DNA from 2 places in the Bradyrhizobium sp. WSM4872 genome. Region 1 is predicted to be linked to the other one. Evidence: riboswitches for the same ligand, from Rfam matches in the RefSeq annotation. Region 1 holds a riboswitch; the other holds the start of a gene.

Region 1 (7,535 bases):
GTCGCGACATAGACCGGCTGCCCGGGAAAGGCGCGCGTGCGCATTTCCGCGCGCTTGCTCTTGCCCGATCGCGCTCCGCCCGTGATCAAGATGACGGTCATAAAGGTCTCCTGTGGGCCTGACTAATCACCAAACGCGACCAAAAACAAAGCCGAAATCCGCCAATCGGGGACTTGCGCTCTGGTCGTGGTTTGCGCAACAGGGGCGGGACAGGAGGCGGCTGTGGGTTTTGCGGGTGCGATGGCGGTGGCGATGGCGGTGGATGCCCTGTTGGGCTGGCCGTCGTGGTTGTTCGCGCACATCGGCCATCCCGTCACGTGGCTGGGCCGGCTGATCTCTGCCATCGATAACGCCTGGAATCGACCGTCCGATCCGCCGGCATTTCGCCGCGCCGCTGGTCTTGCCGGAGCGCTCGCGGTGATCGCGCTCTCCGTCGCGCTCGGCTGGGCAGTTCAATCCTTGCTTCCCTTAGGCTGGATCCAGATCGTGCTGGTCGGCGTCCTCGGCTGGCCGTTGGTTGCGCTGCGCTCGTTGCACGACCACGTTGCTGCCGTCGCAAACCCGATGCGGGCCGGTGACATCGCCGCCGCACGCAAGGCGGTCTCGCGCATCGTTGGCCGCGATCCCGCAGCGCTCGACGAGGCCGGGATCGCGCGCGCGGCGATCGAGAGCTTGGCCGAGAATGCCTCCGACGGCATCGTCGCACCGGTGTTCTGGGGCGCGCTGTTCGGCTTGCCCGGCATTTTGGGCTACAAGGCGATCAACACGCTGGACTCCATGATCGGCCATCGCAGCGAACGCCACGAAGCCTTCGGTTGGGCAGCGGCGCGCATCGACGATGTCGCCAATGTCATTCCGGCGCGGCTGACCGGATGTCTGTTCGTGCTGCTGGCGCCACGGCGATCGGAGGCGCTGTCGTGCATGATGCGCGATGCACGCCGACATCGATCGCCCAATGCCGGCTGGCCGGAAGCAGCGATGGCGGGTGCGCTTGGTGTGCGGCTCAGCGGTCCACGGATTTATCACGGCAGCACCACAAACGAGCCATGGCTGAATGAGGGTGCGCGCGATCCGCTTGCTGCCGATATCGATCGGGGATTGACGGTTTACCGCTGCGCCATGCTGCTGCTCGCCGGTGTCCTTGCGATCCTGGCCTTCGCGTGAAAGAACAGCGCATGCGCGAGCACGGTGGAAATCTCGATCAGGCCCAGCAGCGTTTCGGCGGTCGCGCGGAGGATTGGATCGATCTGTCGACCGGGATCAACCGCCTGCCTTATCCCGTGGGCGAGGTGAGCGCGCGCGCGTGGAGCGCGTTGCCGTCCCTCGGCGAGATCGAGGCGCTGCATCAGGCGGCGCGGCACGCTTATCGCACGAGCGCGGCGGTTGTCGCGCTCGGCGGCGCACAGGCCGCGATTCAACTGCTGCCGCAACTCGCGCTGCCCGGCCGCGCGCGCATCCTCGCGCCGACCTACAACGAATATGCCGGGGTCCTCTCGGCTGCGGGCTGGGAGGTCCAGGAGGTCGGGGAACTCGACGCGCTGGTGGGCGCCGACCTCGCCATTGTTGTCAATCCCAACAATCCCGACGGCCGATGTCATACGCCAAAGGATTTGCTGGCGGTGCTGCCGCGCGTCGGCCGTCTCGTCGTCGACGAGAGTTTTGCCGATGTGGCCCCGCAGCTATCGCTTGCATCCGAGGATCGGCCGGGGCTGTTGATTCTGCGCTCCTTCGGAAAGTTTTACGGCCTTGCCGGCCTGCGGCTCGGCTTCGCGCTCGGCAATTCGTCCGACATCAGCAGGACCGCGGCGATGTTGGGGCCTTGGCCGGTCTCGGGAGCGGCGATCGCGATCGGTTGCCGCGCGCTGCGTGATGATACCTGGGCCGAGGCCACGTCCGCGCGGCTCGCGCGGGACTGCGTTCGTCTCGATGGCATGGTGCGGTCGCAAGGCTGGACGCTCGTTGGCGGGACGCAGCTGTTTCGTCTCTACGGGACGCTTGGCGCGCTTGCCGCGCAGGAGAAGCTGGCGCGTCGTCATATCTGGTCGCGCGTGTTCGCGCGAGAGCCGAATTGGTTGCGCCTCGGGCTTCCGGGCGGCGAATCCGAATGGTCGCGCCTGGCCGAGGCTCTAGCGCGCTAGCGCGAGCAGGCCGTCGACGTCGAGATGAGCTTCGATGTGATCGGCGAGGACATCGAGCGCGCTTTCGACCCTGGCGTGATAGGGCACGTCGCCGGCAGGAATGTCGAGCTTCGCCAAAAACGCCTTGCGGAAATCATCCGACGTGAACAGGCCGTGCAGATAGCTGCCTTGCACGCGTCCGTCGCGCGAGATCGCGCCTTCCGGTTCGCCATTCAGCCTTGCGAATGGCCGCGCGCGATCCGGCCCATCGGTGCGCCCGATGTGGATTTCATAAGCCTCGATCGGCTGATCCGTCGCGGCATGCACGGCCGCGACACGCGTCAGCGTCTTCTCCGGGCTCATCACCGTCGCGACATCCAGAAGCCCGAGACCCGCTGTGTCGCCCGCGGGGCCCTCGATCCCATCGGGATCCGTGACGCTGCGTCCGAGCATCTGATATCCGCCGCAGAGGCCGAGCACATGGCCGCCTCTGCGGTGATGCGCCAGGAGATCGATGTCCCAGCCCTGGGCGCGCAGGAAGGCGAGGTCGCCGCGGGTGGATTTCGAACCGGGAATGATGACGAGGCGCACGTCGCCGGGAATTGCTTCGCCCGGCCGCACCATCACGAGATCGACGCCAGGCTCGAGCTTGAGCGGATCGAGATCGTCGAAATTGGCGATCCGCGACAGCGCGAGACAGGCGATCTTGCATTGGCCCGGCTTGCGCGCATCGCTCAGGCCCAGCGCATCCTCGGCCGGCAGCTCGCCGGCGCGCGCGAACCAGGGCAGCACGCCGAAGCCGCGCCATGCGGTCTTTTGTTCGATCAGCCTGTAGCCGTCGTCGAACAGCGTGGGATCGCCGCGGAACTTGTTGATGACAAATCCCTGGATCATCGCGGCGTCATCCGGGTCGATCACCGTCTTGATGCCGACGAGTTGCGCGATGACCCCGCCGCGGTCGATGTCGCCGACCAGCACGACCGGCACATCGGCCTTGCGCGCAAAGCCCATATTGGCGATGTCGGCCTTGCGCAGGTTCACCTCGGCCGGGCTGCCGGCGCCCTCCACCAGCACGAGATCTGCGCGCGCCTTCAGCCGCTCGAAGCTCTCCAGCACGGCGCCCATCAATGACGGTTTCATCGCCGCATATTCACGCGCACGCGCGGTCGCGATGCGTTTTCCTTGCACGATCACCTGCGCGCCGACATCGGTCTCGGGCTTGAGCAGCACCGGATTCATGTCGGTATGCGGCTCGGCGCCGGCGGCGAGCGCCTGGAGCGCCTGGGCCCGGCCGATCTCGCCGCCGTCGATGGTGACGGCCGCATTGTTCGACATGTTCTGCGGCTTGAACGGGAGCACGCGCAGGCCGCGTCGCACAAAGGCGCGCGCGAGGCCGGCAACGATGAGCGACTTGCCCACGTCCGAGCCGGCCCCCTGGATCATCAATGCGCGCGCCATCGCGAGTTCTTAGAACTCGACGCCGGCTTGCGCCTTGATGCCGGAGCGGAAGGGATGCTTGATCAGCGTCATCTCGGTGACGAGATCGGCGATCTCGATCAGCTCGTCCTTGGCGTTGCGCCCGGTGAGCACGACATGCGTCATCGGCGGCTTCTGCGTCGTGAGGAATTCGACAACCTCGGCGATGTCGAGATAGTCGTAGCGTAGCGCGATGTTGATCTCGTCGAGCACGACCATGCGGAGATTCTGGTCGAGGATCAGCTCCTTGGCTTTCTCCCAGCCGGCGCGCGCGGCCGCGATGTCGCGGGCGCGGTCCTGCGTCTCCCAGGTAAAACCTTCGCCCATGGCGTGGAACTGGCAGAGGTCACCGAAATGGCCGGTGAGCATGCGACGCTCGCCCGTGTCCCAGGCTCCCTTGATGAACTGTACGACCGCGCAGGGGAAGCCATGGGCGACGCAGCGGACGATCATGCCGAACGCGGAGGAGGACTTGCCCTTGCCGGCGCCGGTGTGGACGATGATGAGGCCCTTTTCGCCGCTCTTGGTCGCCATGATCTTGTCGCGGGCGGCCTTCTTCTTCGCCATTTTCGAGGCGTGGCGGACGTCGGTTTGGTCGGCCGTCTGGGTATCCGGTTCTGACGTCATCGGACGGGGTCCTTCGGCTTGACAAGAGGCGGTCGGGGGCAAATGGTGGCCCGGCGTTGGTTCCTGTCCTACGACAGGCGAAGAGGGAATGCGATAGGGTCCGAATCGGCAAGATTTGGTTCCAAAATGCAGCCGCCCCCGCGACCGTGACCGGAGAGATGCCCGAAGCCACTGATCCCCTGGGGATCGGGAAGGCGGGGATCGAAGGGGAAACCCTGCTCCGCAAGCCGGGAGACCTGCCAGCGCGGACGATTTTGGACCGGCGGACGGGGTGTTCCGCGACGGGGAAACGGGCCTTCGCAAGAACGGTTCGTGGGCCTCTTCGCTTCCCGCTGTTTATTCTGGAAGAAGCGATGACCGTCACACTTCATGTCTGCATCACCTGCCGCGCCGGCCAGACGCTTGGCGAGGGCGAGACGACGCCCGGCAAACGTCTGCATGGTGCGATCCTCGAGGCCGGCGTGCCCGACGGCGTCAGCGTGGTTCCCGTCGAATGCCTGTCGGCTTGCAACCAGGGTTGCTCGGTCGCGCTCAGCGCGCCTGGCCGCTGGTCCTATGTCTATGGCCGTCTGTCGGATGCGAATGCGATCGACGTCGTCGCAGGCGCCGCGGCCTATGCGGCCGCGCCCGACGGCCTTGTGTCCTGGCGCAGCCGCCCGGAGATCTTCCGCAAGCAATCGCTTGCCCGCATTCCCCCCATTTTCCCCATGGCCGTCGTGCCGGAGGCCGCCGAATGAATTCGCTCGCAAAAGTCCCGGTCACGGTCGTCACGGGCTTTCTCGGCTCCGGCAAGACCACGCTGATCCAGCATCTGCTTGCCAACGCCAACGGCAGGAAGCTCGCGGTGCTCGTCAACGAGTTCGGCAGTGAGGGCGTCGATGGCGAGATTCTGAAATCCTGCGCCGATGCGAATTGCCCGGAAGAGAACATCATCGAGCTCGCCAATGGCTGCATCTGCTGCACCGTCGCGGACGATTTCATTCCGACCATGGAGAAGCTGCTGTCGCGGCCGGTCCGGCCCGATCATATCCTGATCGAGACCTCGGGCCTGGCGCTGCCCAAGCCTTTGCTGAAGGCGTTCGACTGGCCGGAGATCCGTTCGCGCATCACGGTCGACGGCGTGATCGCGCTGGCCGATGCCGAAGCTGTCGCCGCCGGCCGTTTCGCGCCCGACCCTGCGGCCGTCGAGGCGCAGCGTGCGGCCGATGAAAATCTCGATCACGAGACCCCGCTGTCGGAAGTGTTCGAGGACCAGATCGCCTGCGCCGACATCGTGCTGTTGACCAAGGCGGACCTTGCGGGCGCGGCAGGTCTCGAAGCGGCCAAGGCGGCGATCACCGCCGAGATGCCGCGTCGCGTCCCGATGCTGGCGATCACCGACGGCGCGATCGACGCGCGTCTCATCCTCGGTCTCGGTGCTGCCGCCGAGAACGATCTCGCCGCGCGTCCCTCGCATCACGACGGCGAGAAGGATCACGAGCACGACGATTTTGCGTCCGTCGTGATTGATCTTCCTGAAGTCGCCGATATCGACGCGCTGGTTGCATCCGTTCAGCGTCTGGCGCGCGAGCAGAATGTGCTGCGCGTCAAGGGTTACATCGCGATGGAAGGCAAGCCGATGCGCCTCTTGCTGCAAGCGGTCGGCGAGCGCGTGCGCCACCAGTTCGACAAGCCTTGGGGCGTGGGTGCGAGGCGATCAAAGCTCGTCGTGATCGGCGAGCACGGCGATATCGACGAGGCCGCGATCAGGGCAGGACTCAGCATCTGATGCACGTCGTCTTCCGCGAGAGCCGCGGTCTCGAGGAGACCGCGATACCAAGGGACATCGGCCAGGACCCGGCCGATCTCGTGGTGCTCTCGTATTCGGATTCCGATCTTGCCGCGTTCGCGGCCGGCTGGCGCCGTGGCCGCGACAGCCTGCCATCGCTACGGCTGGTCAATCTCGCCGAACTCCGTCACCCGCTCTCGGTCGACACCTATATCGAGCGCACTCTGGCGCAGGCGCGCGGCATCCTCGTGCGTCTGATCGGCGGGGAATCCTATTGGTCGTATGGGCTCGCGGCCCTGCAGCAACTGGCGAAGGAGCGCGGCATCGTGCTGGCCGTGTTGCCGGCCGACGGCCGCGACGACGCGCGGCTGGATGAATATTCGACCCTGCCGGTCTCGACCCTGCGACGGCTCAAGGTGCTCTGCGACACCGGCGGCCCCGTCGCATCGCAAGCCGCGATCGCGCAGCTTGCACTGGCCTCGGGCCTCTATGCCGGCCCCGTGATCGGGGAGACGACCGTTCCTGAGATGGGCTTTTACGATCCGGCGCGCGGTGTCATTGCCGCGCCGGCGTTGGGTGAGGGCAGGCCGCGAGCGCTCGTGGCCTTCTATCGCTCCTATCTCACCGCGGCCGACACTGGCCCGGTCGATGCCCTGATCGCCGCATTGCGCGAGAAGGGGTTCGACGCGCATGGTGTGTTCGTCACCTCGCTGAAAGCCGCGGGGGTTGCGGATTGGTTGCGCGAGTATCTGGCGCAAAATCCTCCGGCCGCGATCGTCAATGCGACGGCATTCTCGGCGATGGGCGACGACGGCACGACGCCGTTCGACGCCGCATCCTGCCCGGTATTCCAGGTCGCGCTCTCCACGGCACGCCGCGAGGACTGGGCGAGTTCTCTCCGCGGCCTCTCGCCCGGCGACCTCGCGATGCATGTGGTGCTGCCCGAGGTCGACGGCCGCCTGTTTGCGGGCGTGGTGAGCTTCAAATCGGCAGCGATGCGCGATCCCGATTTGCAATTTTCGCATCTGGCACACAGGCCCGACGGGGAGCGCGTGAAGGCCGTCGCCGCGCGCGTTGCGGCCTGGCGTCGCCTTGCCGAGAAGCCGGCCGCCGACAAGCGCATGGCACTCGTGCTCTCCAACTATCCGGGCCGCCCGCATCAGATCGCGCACGCGGTGGGTCTCGATGCGCTAGCCTCGGTCGAGGCCCTGGTGTCCGACCTCGCGGAGACCGGCTTCGATATTGCGCCTGTCCATGGACTTGGCGAGACGCTGCTCAAGCAGACCCTGAGCTGGAGCGTTGCCGATTACCGTGCGGCGCTGTCGCGCCTTCCGCAAGTCTTGCAGGATGATCTCGCGCAAGCCTGGGGCGCGCCGGAGAAGGATCCGGGTTGTCGCGACGGCGCGTTCCATTTCGCCGCGATTCAATGCGGCCGGTCGATCATCGCGGTTCAGCCGGAGCGTGGCGATGCGACCACGCGCGATGCCGACTATCACGATCTCGCCCGCACGCCGCGCCATGCCTATGTCGCGTTCTATCTCTGGCTC
Region 2 (7,535 bases), on a different contig from region 1:
TCTGGGCAGCCGCGCCTTTCAGACTTGAGCACGGCAATTGCCATGCCAGCGAACCTCAGGTGGAATTGAAACAAGCCATGTTAAGTTCTGAGGCTCGTCCTTACAAACTAGCCGGGCTTCGTGGTGACGGCGCGCCAGAGCGGCCCGGATATAAGTCGGAGAGGCTTCAGTCGGCCGGGCTCGGCGAAATCGTGAACGATGCGCACCGCCGGGCGCCTCTCAGTGTCTCGCCCAGCTGCGTAGGTCTTGTTACCGCCGTTCCCGCGTGCGGCCGGCAAGCTAGCAAGCGAACCTCACCACAAAAGTATCTACGATCACCTCTAGCCGGGCCTGGCGCTTGTGGCACCTGTGACACTGAATGTAGTGATCAAACCAAGACATCAGACTTTGTTTGTTCGTCCGGACCCGTTCTACAACTAAATCAGCAACTTGCATCTCGGACGCAACTGGCATCGCAGTTGCTAATTGTCCAATGACACCGTGAGCGCTGAGCGCGGCCTGCGGAGTAAGACGGATACATCAACTTTGCGGGAGCGTATTGGCCACCCAATCGCTCGATGGAGCACCGATGCGGCCACCGGACAGCTTACTGCTTGCGGCACACTTGTTGTTGTCAGATCGACCATCACGCCGAACGTTGAGGCGCTAGGCTGATCGACCAACAGAAAGGCCGCGATCTAAGCTCAAAGCCAACTCGCGAATCACGTAAGCCCCTCAAGCCCGTGCGTGAACGCCGGCGGCGAGCTGCAAAGTCGCACATTTTTGCAGCCTCGCTTCAGATGATCCGCTGCATACTGCGCCGGACCGTCGAGGAACGCGTGGCATCGCTTTCGACTGTTTCCTTGTTTAACAATCAGAACTAATGAGGCGGTGTATGAACATGTCAATCCCGGAGCTTCGGCTTGTCGCTGAAGCATCGATTTTAACTATTGGGCTGCTGATGTCATCAGGAGCTAACGCCGACGATGATCTGATGAGAAACGCCAAGCAGATCTTCCATCCAATCCCCTCGGTCATTCCTGCGGTAAAAGACAATCCGGTGACTCATGGAAAGGTCGAGCTTGGCAAGATGCTGTTTTTCGATCCGCGGCTATCGGCGAGCGGGATCATTAGCTGCAATACGTGCCACAATCTCGGCACCGGCGGAGTCGATGCCGGTCCGACCTCCGTTGGTCACGGCTGGAAGGTCGGCCTACGCCGGGCCCCAACTGTCTACAACGCAGTGTTCAATGCGGCGCAATTTTGGGACGGACGCGCCGCGGACCTCAAGGCGCAAGCCGCCGGCCCTGTGCAGGCGAGTGCCGAAATGAATGCGACTCCAGATCATGTGCTCGGTATCTTGAACTCAATGCCCAGCTATGTCGTCTTGTTCAAGAACGCTTTTCCGAACGAAGCCAGATCGGTCACCTTTGAAAATTTTGCGAAGGCGATCGAGGCTTTTGAAGCGACTCTCATTACACCTGCGGCTCCATTCGATCAGTATCTGGAGGGCAATACACATGCTCTCGATGATCAGCAGAAGTCAGGGTTGGCACTGTTTATGGCGAAGGGATGTTCTTCTTGCCACAATGGTATCAATCTCGGTGGACAGGCCTACTTCCCGTTCGGCGTGATGAAAAAGCCGGACGCAAGCGTGCTTCCGGACGCCGATAAGGGCCGGTTTGCGGTCACCAGGGCGGTCGGCGACGAATATGTCTTCCGCGCGGCGCCATTGCGAAACGTCGCGTTGCGAGCCCCTTACTTTCATTCGGGACAGGTTTGGAGCCTGAAGCAAGCTGTTGCCCTGATGAGTGAAATCCAGCTCGGCACCAAGCTTAGCGATAGAGAGGAAAACGACATTGTCTCATTTCTGAACTCGCTGACCGGTCGGGTGCCTAAGATCGAATATCCGATACTGCCGACGCGCACCAACACGACACCAAAGCCTTCAATAGACAGATAGCCTTAGCAGCACCGGCCTCATTCCCTGCCGAACAGCAACAGATGCGCTCCAAGAACCCGGGGTCCCGCAATGACGCCAAAATGAATGATCCCCTGCTGTCACTGATAAGCAGGCACATAAAAAGCCGCCCGGCCTCAATGTGAGGCCGGGCGAAAGTCACGCGGGAGCGACGCTGCTTTCCGCATCGTTCCAGCTTTCGTCGGTAGGGAGGACTACCGGCGATCGACTTACGACGAGGGCATTCGCCGTCAAACAAGGAGAAGCGGATATCGCTCTGCACAACTTAGCGAGCCGCTTGCCTTTCGCTCCTGTCGTAAACTTCAGGACTTGCTCACCACTTGCCAGCTGTCCGGTTGGCACGGGCAGCGCCTTGATGGAGCTGGGATCCATCGCGCAGGCGGTTTGACTGCCGAGCCCTGAAACTCAACCGTCAGTTTGCCGTCACGCGCCAGTATTTTGGCACCGCCGAATACCAGCAAATCTTCCCGAAGACCGCGCGAAGGCGCAAATTAGGTATGAAATTCCGCAGGGGCGGTAAAATAGATTGTTGTGATGAGACGCATCCACGCGATGGATAAATGAAGCGATAGGACCGTGGTTCGCGTCGAGCGTAAGTGACTTGGAATATGTCACCTAATCGGTATGGCCGGCATGCGGTCGTCCGCCGGATTCGAGCTTGTCGCCACTGTATGCGATCGCCTCCGCCGGGGCAAACCGGCATTCGCAGGCGCTGGAAACTTTGGAAGCTCGCAAGGATATCGCGAGCTCCCAAAGCGCGTTCATCTTATTCACAGATACGTTGGCGACACGCTCCGTACGATCATGCCTCGGCCCGCAACTCACGTGCGGCGGCCACCATATTGACGAGCGCGGGACGCACCTCCTCCCATCTTCGAGTTTTCAGTCCGCAGTCGGGATTGATCCAGAGCTGCCGATCGGAAACTCGCTGCCGCGCCAACACAATCAGCTGCTTGATCTCGGCTGCTGCGGGAATGCGCGGTGAATGAATGTCATAGACGCCTGGCCCGATTTCATTAGGATATTTGTAGCTCTTGAAAGCGTCGAGCAATTCCATTTTGGAGCGCGACGCCTCGATTGAAATGACGTCGGCATCCATTGCTGCGATCGCATCGATGATTTCGTTGAACTCGGAATAGCACATGTGCGTATGGATCTGAGTTCCGTCAGCGACAGCGGAGGAGCAAACGCGGAAACTGTCCACTGCCCAATCGAGATAGTCCTTCCACTGCGATTTGCGCAGCGGCAATCCCTCCCGCAACGCAGCCTCGTCGATCTGGATCATGGTCGCTCCAGCCGCCTCAAGGTCGATGACCTCGTCTCGGATCGCGAGAGCGATCTGTCGGCATGTCTCGCTCCGCGGGATGTCGTCACGGACAAACGACCAGTTCAGGATCGTCACCGGTCCGGTCAGCATAGCCTTGACGGGTTTTTTGGTCAGAGACTGCGCATGTCGCCACCATTTAACGGTCATGGGCTTCGGGCGGGAGACATCTCCAAACAGGATAGGAGGGCGAACGCACCGCGAGCCATAAGACTGAACCCAGCCGTGCTTGGTGAATGCGAAACCCAACAGCTGCTCGCCAAAGTATTGAACCATGTCATTGCGCTCGAACTCACCGTGTACGAGCACGTCCAGGCCGATATCTTCCTGCCAATGCACGGTATGGGCTGTCTCCGCTTTCAGAAGCTGCTCGTACTGCGTGTCATTCAGCGCTCCCCGCGCATGAGCTGCACGCGCATTGCGGACGTCCGCCGTTTGCGGGAAGGATCCGATGGTTGTGGTTGGAAACATCGGCAATGCGAAGGCGACGCGTTGGACGTCGGCGCGCTGGGTGAACGCACTGCGACGGCGACGCATGCTATCGTCGATCGCGGCCATTCGTCCGGCGACGTTCGCACTGTGGATCTTCGGCGATGTTTCGCGGGTGACGGATGCATCCTCTGAGAGCGTGAGTTCATCGGCCACGTCGGCAGCATAGCCAGCCAGCGCTTTGCCCAATATCGAAAGTTCCTTGATCTTCTGCACTGAGAACGCCAACCACGTCTTCAGATTGGGATCGAGATCGATCTCTAGTTCAATGTCGGTCGGAACATGTAGCAGCGAGCAGGAGGGGGCAATCTGAACACGGTCCCTGCCCAGTTTTTTGACCATAGGAGCAAGTTGGTCGAGTAGCGCCGGCAGATTAGAGCGCCACACGTTGCGACCATCAACGACACCGAGCGAGACCACGAGATCTCTACCTGCTCTGGCGACAATCGCGTCCAACTGGTCAGGTGCACGAACCAGGTCGACATGAACCCCGGCAACGGGCAAGGCCAATACTGTTTCAAGATTGTCGCCGACACCCCCGAAGTATGTGGCCAGCATGATTTTAAGGGTCGGCACGGCCTTAGCGAAATGAGCATAGGCCCGGCGGACAGCGGCCCGAGATGCTTCGTCGACGTCCATCACTAGGCATGGCTCGTCGAGCTGAACCCATTCAGCGCCGCGCGAGGCTAGTTCGCGGAGAACATCGACATAGACGGGGAGGAGTCGATCAAGCAGCGACAGCGGATTGAAGGCGGGATTTACGCTTTTGCCGAGCTTCAGGAAAGTGACTGGGCCCACTAGGACGGGCCGCGTCTGATAGCCGAGGCTTCTTGCCTCCTCATATTCCTCGATCGGCTTCCGAGAGGCATACTTAAAGATCTGATCCTGGTGAAATTCCGGCACCATGTAGTGGTAGTTCGTATCGAACCACTTCGTCATCTCCTGTGCGGCTACGCCGGGCCCATGCTGAGCGTGACCACCGTCTTGAGCGCCACGCGCCATGGTGAAGTAGGTTTTGAGCGACACAGGACCTTCGTTCCAGCCGTAAACGTCGGGAATGGCGCCGACCATTAGGCTGGTATCGAGCACATGGTCGTAGAGCGAGAAGTCATTCGAAGGAATGACGGTCGCACCGCGGGATTTCTGCCGTGCCCAATTAGCGGCACGAAGTCCACTCCCCGCCTCGAGGAGCTCGGCTTCGCTGGATTTTCCCGCCCAGTAGCTCTCGAGCGCGAATTTGAGTTCGCGTCGTGGGCCGATGCGTGACGTCCCCAGTGTGGCAACGGGAAGCGAAAGGATTGACATAGCTTAGACCCCATGTTGGGGCAAAGGCCATGGCGGACGCAGACAGCGAACATCGCGTGAGCGACAACTGCTTGGCGCACACCGGGACGCCCCGCCCGTGGACGATATCTTGTCGAGGCAGGTCTCCTGGCTCACGGGTCGTCGCTGCTGTCCGGCCTTCCCGAAGCCGCATGGCTTCAGTGACTTCGTTGGACAGCGGCTCGCCGCTTACAGTTGCGGGGGCAGCGCCGGCATTGCACCGGCTTCCCTCTTAGCTCCAGATCAAACGAAATCCGGAGACCGCGACGGCTTGAATTATGCGCACGAGGATCGATGCGTCAACCTACCGATTCTCGCTGCGATATTGCCCAAGCGATTACGAGCGCACTAGGCGGGCACGACGGTCTTGCTCGCGGCCTGGTGAACACGCCCGGATCTGTCGAGGCTCCGCTGTGAATGCATTCGCTCCTTGCTCGCGTAAGGGTTGAGCTCCACGACCGGAACGAACCCGGGCCGCTTTCGGTATCTGTGTGATCGCGAGGAGGCGACCTTTTCCGTCAGCAGCTTTTCGAACCAGCGCGTCAGGAAGGTGCGATCATCTCGGCCGGCATCCGTTTGGTCACAGCCCACGAGGCTCCCTAGACATTTCGAAAGCCGGATTGCTCCAGGACCGCACGGATGATCAGGTCGGCTCCTTGGTGTTCGGCGGCCCGACCAGGCACGAGGTCGTCCGCCTCCGTGAGGTTGGCCAAGATGATCTTCTCGGTGCAATAGGTGTTCACGTGCTGAGCGACTTTTGCGCCGGCTTCGATGCGTCCGTGGCCGCTCGACGCCGGTCTGCCTCGCCTCGACTCGCGGCCAGCGATGATAGGCCTTAACGCGGCCACTGAGCATCGAGGGCCTTGTCCTTGTTCGTGACAATTTCGACGGTGTCCTCCGACAGAGCCCTTTGAGGGGTTCCTCGGAGTCGCTCAGCGTCTTAAGCTCATAACGATGTTAATCGACCTCGATGCGCCCCATGCGGTCGTGGTCTCCTCAAGGTCCCACATCTACAACTTCGTTCGCGAAATCGAGCGATGAGGCCTTTTGGTCGCGGGCTGCCTATCCTGTCTTGGACGGGACACAGGTGTCAGGGACCGGACAGACCACCGCGCATTGCGGCGTGTCGCAATGGCCCTCGCACTCCGTACATTTTTTGGCATCGATAACGTAAATGTCGCGCTTCAGACTGATCGCCGCGTTGGGACACTCGAACTCACATGCGCCACAAACGGTGCATTGCGAAGCGACGATCTTGTAAGCCATGCCTTCCGACTCCTTAGGCGAGCGATGCCATGGGCGATCCCTTTCAAATGCCGTGCCAAACGCAGACGCGCTCAATGTTGGGCAATTTGCCCAATTCGGCTGTCCCGGGTCTGAGACCATGTTGCATCTGCGACAGCAACAGCTCGCTTCAATTTCAGGCTACGAGCCCTCGGGCCCTCTTGCGAGAGTCAGTCGCGACTTGACGCTGGAAGCGTCCGTCGGTTTGTTTGGCACGTCAGCGCGGGGGCAAGCGAGGCTGACGCTTCCTCAACCGGCGGCGACAAAAAACCGCCAACGGACGCAGGTCTACGTTGGATCTCGGCAAACCTCCGGTCACACACCCCGACTGGAGGTTTGTGCAAGCCTCGCTCATGGCTGCAACGCTAGCTGCGCGGAGGACTCGCTGGAGGCTTGCCAAAACGGGCTTGTGGTATAACAAGCTTCGGAGGGAAATGAAGTGGCGGCGGGACGACCGACACTGGCCCTGCAGACCGAATTGCACTCAGCCTCATGCCTGGTGCCGAGTAGGCATGGCGGTGCTCATGAGCGTCGCTTGGCCGCACTCAGCCACTCGCAACTATTTTAGACGAGCTGGAGCAGGGTTGAAAGATGACTGTGCAAATTGCTTCAGTGGCATGGCTTTTCCGAACAGATGGCCCTGCGCAAGGTCGAAGCCGAGTTCGGCCACAGCGATTAGGTCAGCCTGGCTCTCCACACCTTCGGCGACGGTGCGCACATTGTACTCTTTGGCTAGATCGACGATATGGCGGCACACCGTTCGCTTGAGGGGCCCATTCGCGCAGCCGCCGACGAACTGACGATCCACTTTCAATTTCATGAACGGGAATTTTGTCATCCCCATCAGCTGCGGCCAATTGGCACCGACATTGTCGATTGCAAGGCCAATGTTGTGAAAGCGAACCTCACGCGCAACCTCGACCAGGAGATCTAGGTTCTGGATCGCTTCCACGCTCTCGATTTCAATCGTCAAACCGCCGAAAGCGGCGTGCGACGGCATGCGCCGACAGAGATCGCGTACCGCCTGCGGGTCAATCAGGAATGCTGCCGGGAGATTGATGGAGAGATCGATCGAAGTTTGCTGCTCCAGAAGATACTGCCAATCCTTGATCGCGCGGTCGATCACGAACTGCGACAAGTTCCTAAAATGCGGAT

The links. A riboswitch is a leader RNA that binds a small molecule or an ion and turns the genes downstream of it on or off. The one in region 1 is predicted to bind cobalamin.
Region 2: it holds a riboswitch for cobalamin, as region 1 does, so the genes downstream of both, metE (5-methyltetrahydropteroyltriglutamate--homocysteine S-methyltransferase) here and AC0L3C_RS09135 (DUF1636 family protein) in region 1, are expected to answer to the same signal.

Annotation. Positions count from the first base shown of each region.
Region 1 covers NZ_JBVVPT010000005.1:19,634-27,168, forward strand. Annotated here, with positions in the region: gene cobU (bifunctional adenosylcobinamide kinase/adenosylcobinamide-phosphate guanylyltransferase) at 1-101, opposite strand, end outside; gene cbiB (adenosylcobinamide-phosphate synthase CbiB) at 223-1,164, shown strand; gene cobD (threonine-phosphate decarboxylase CobD) at 1,176-2,138, shown strand; gene AC0L3C_RS09125 (cobyric acid synthase) at 2,127-3,575, opposite strand; gene cobO (cob(I)yrinic acid a,c-diamide adenosyltransferase) at 3,585-4,220, opposite strand; cobalamin riboswitch at 4,261-4,478, shown strand; gene AC0L3C_RS09135 (DUF1636 family protein) at 4,574-4,957, shown strand; gene cobW (cobalamin biosynthesis protein CobW) at 4,954-5,988, shown strand; gene cobN (cobaltochelatase subunit CobN) at 5,988-7,535, shown strand, end outside.
Region 2 covers NZ_JBVVPT010000014.1:85,070-92,604, reverse strand. Annotated here, with positions in the region: gene AC0L3C_RS20030 (cytochrome-c peroxidase) at 875-1,942, shown strand; gene metE (5-methyltetrahydropteroyltriglutamate--homocysteine S-methyltransferase) at 2,763-5,078, opposite strand; cobalamin riboswitch at 5,178-5,377, opposite strand; gene AC0L3C_RS20020 (4Fe-4S binding protein) at 6,159-6,362, opposite strand; gene AC0L3C_RS20015 (EAL domain-containing response regulator) at 6,940-7,535, opposite strand, start outside.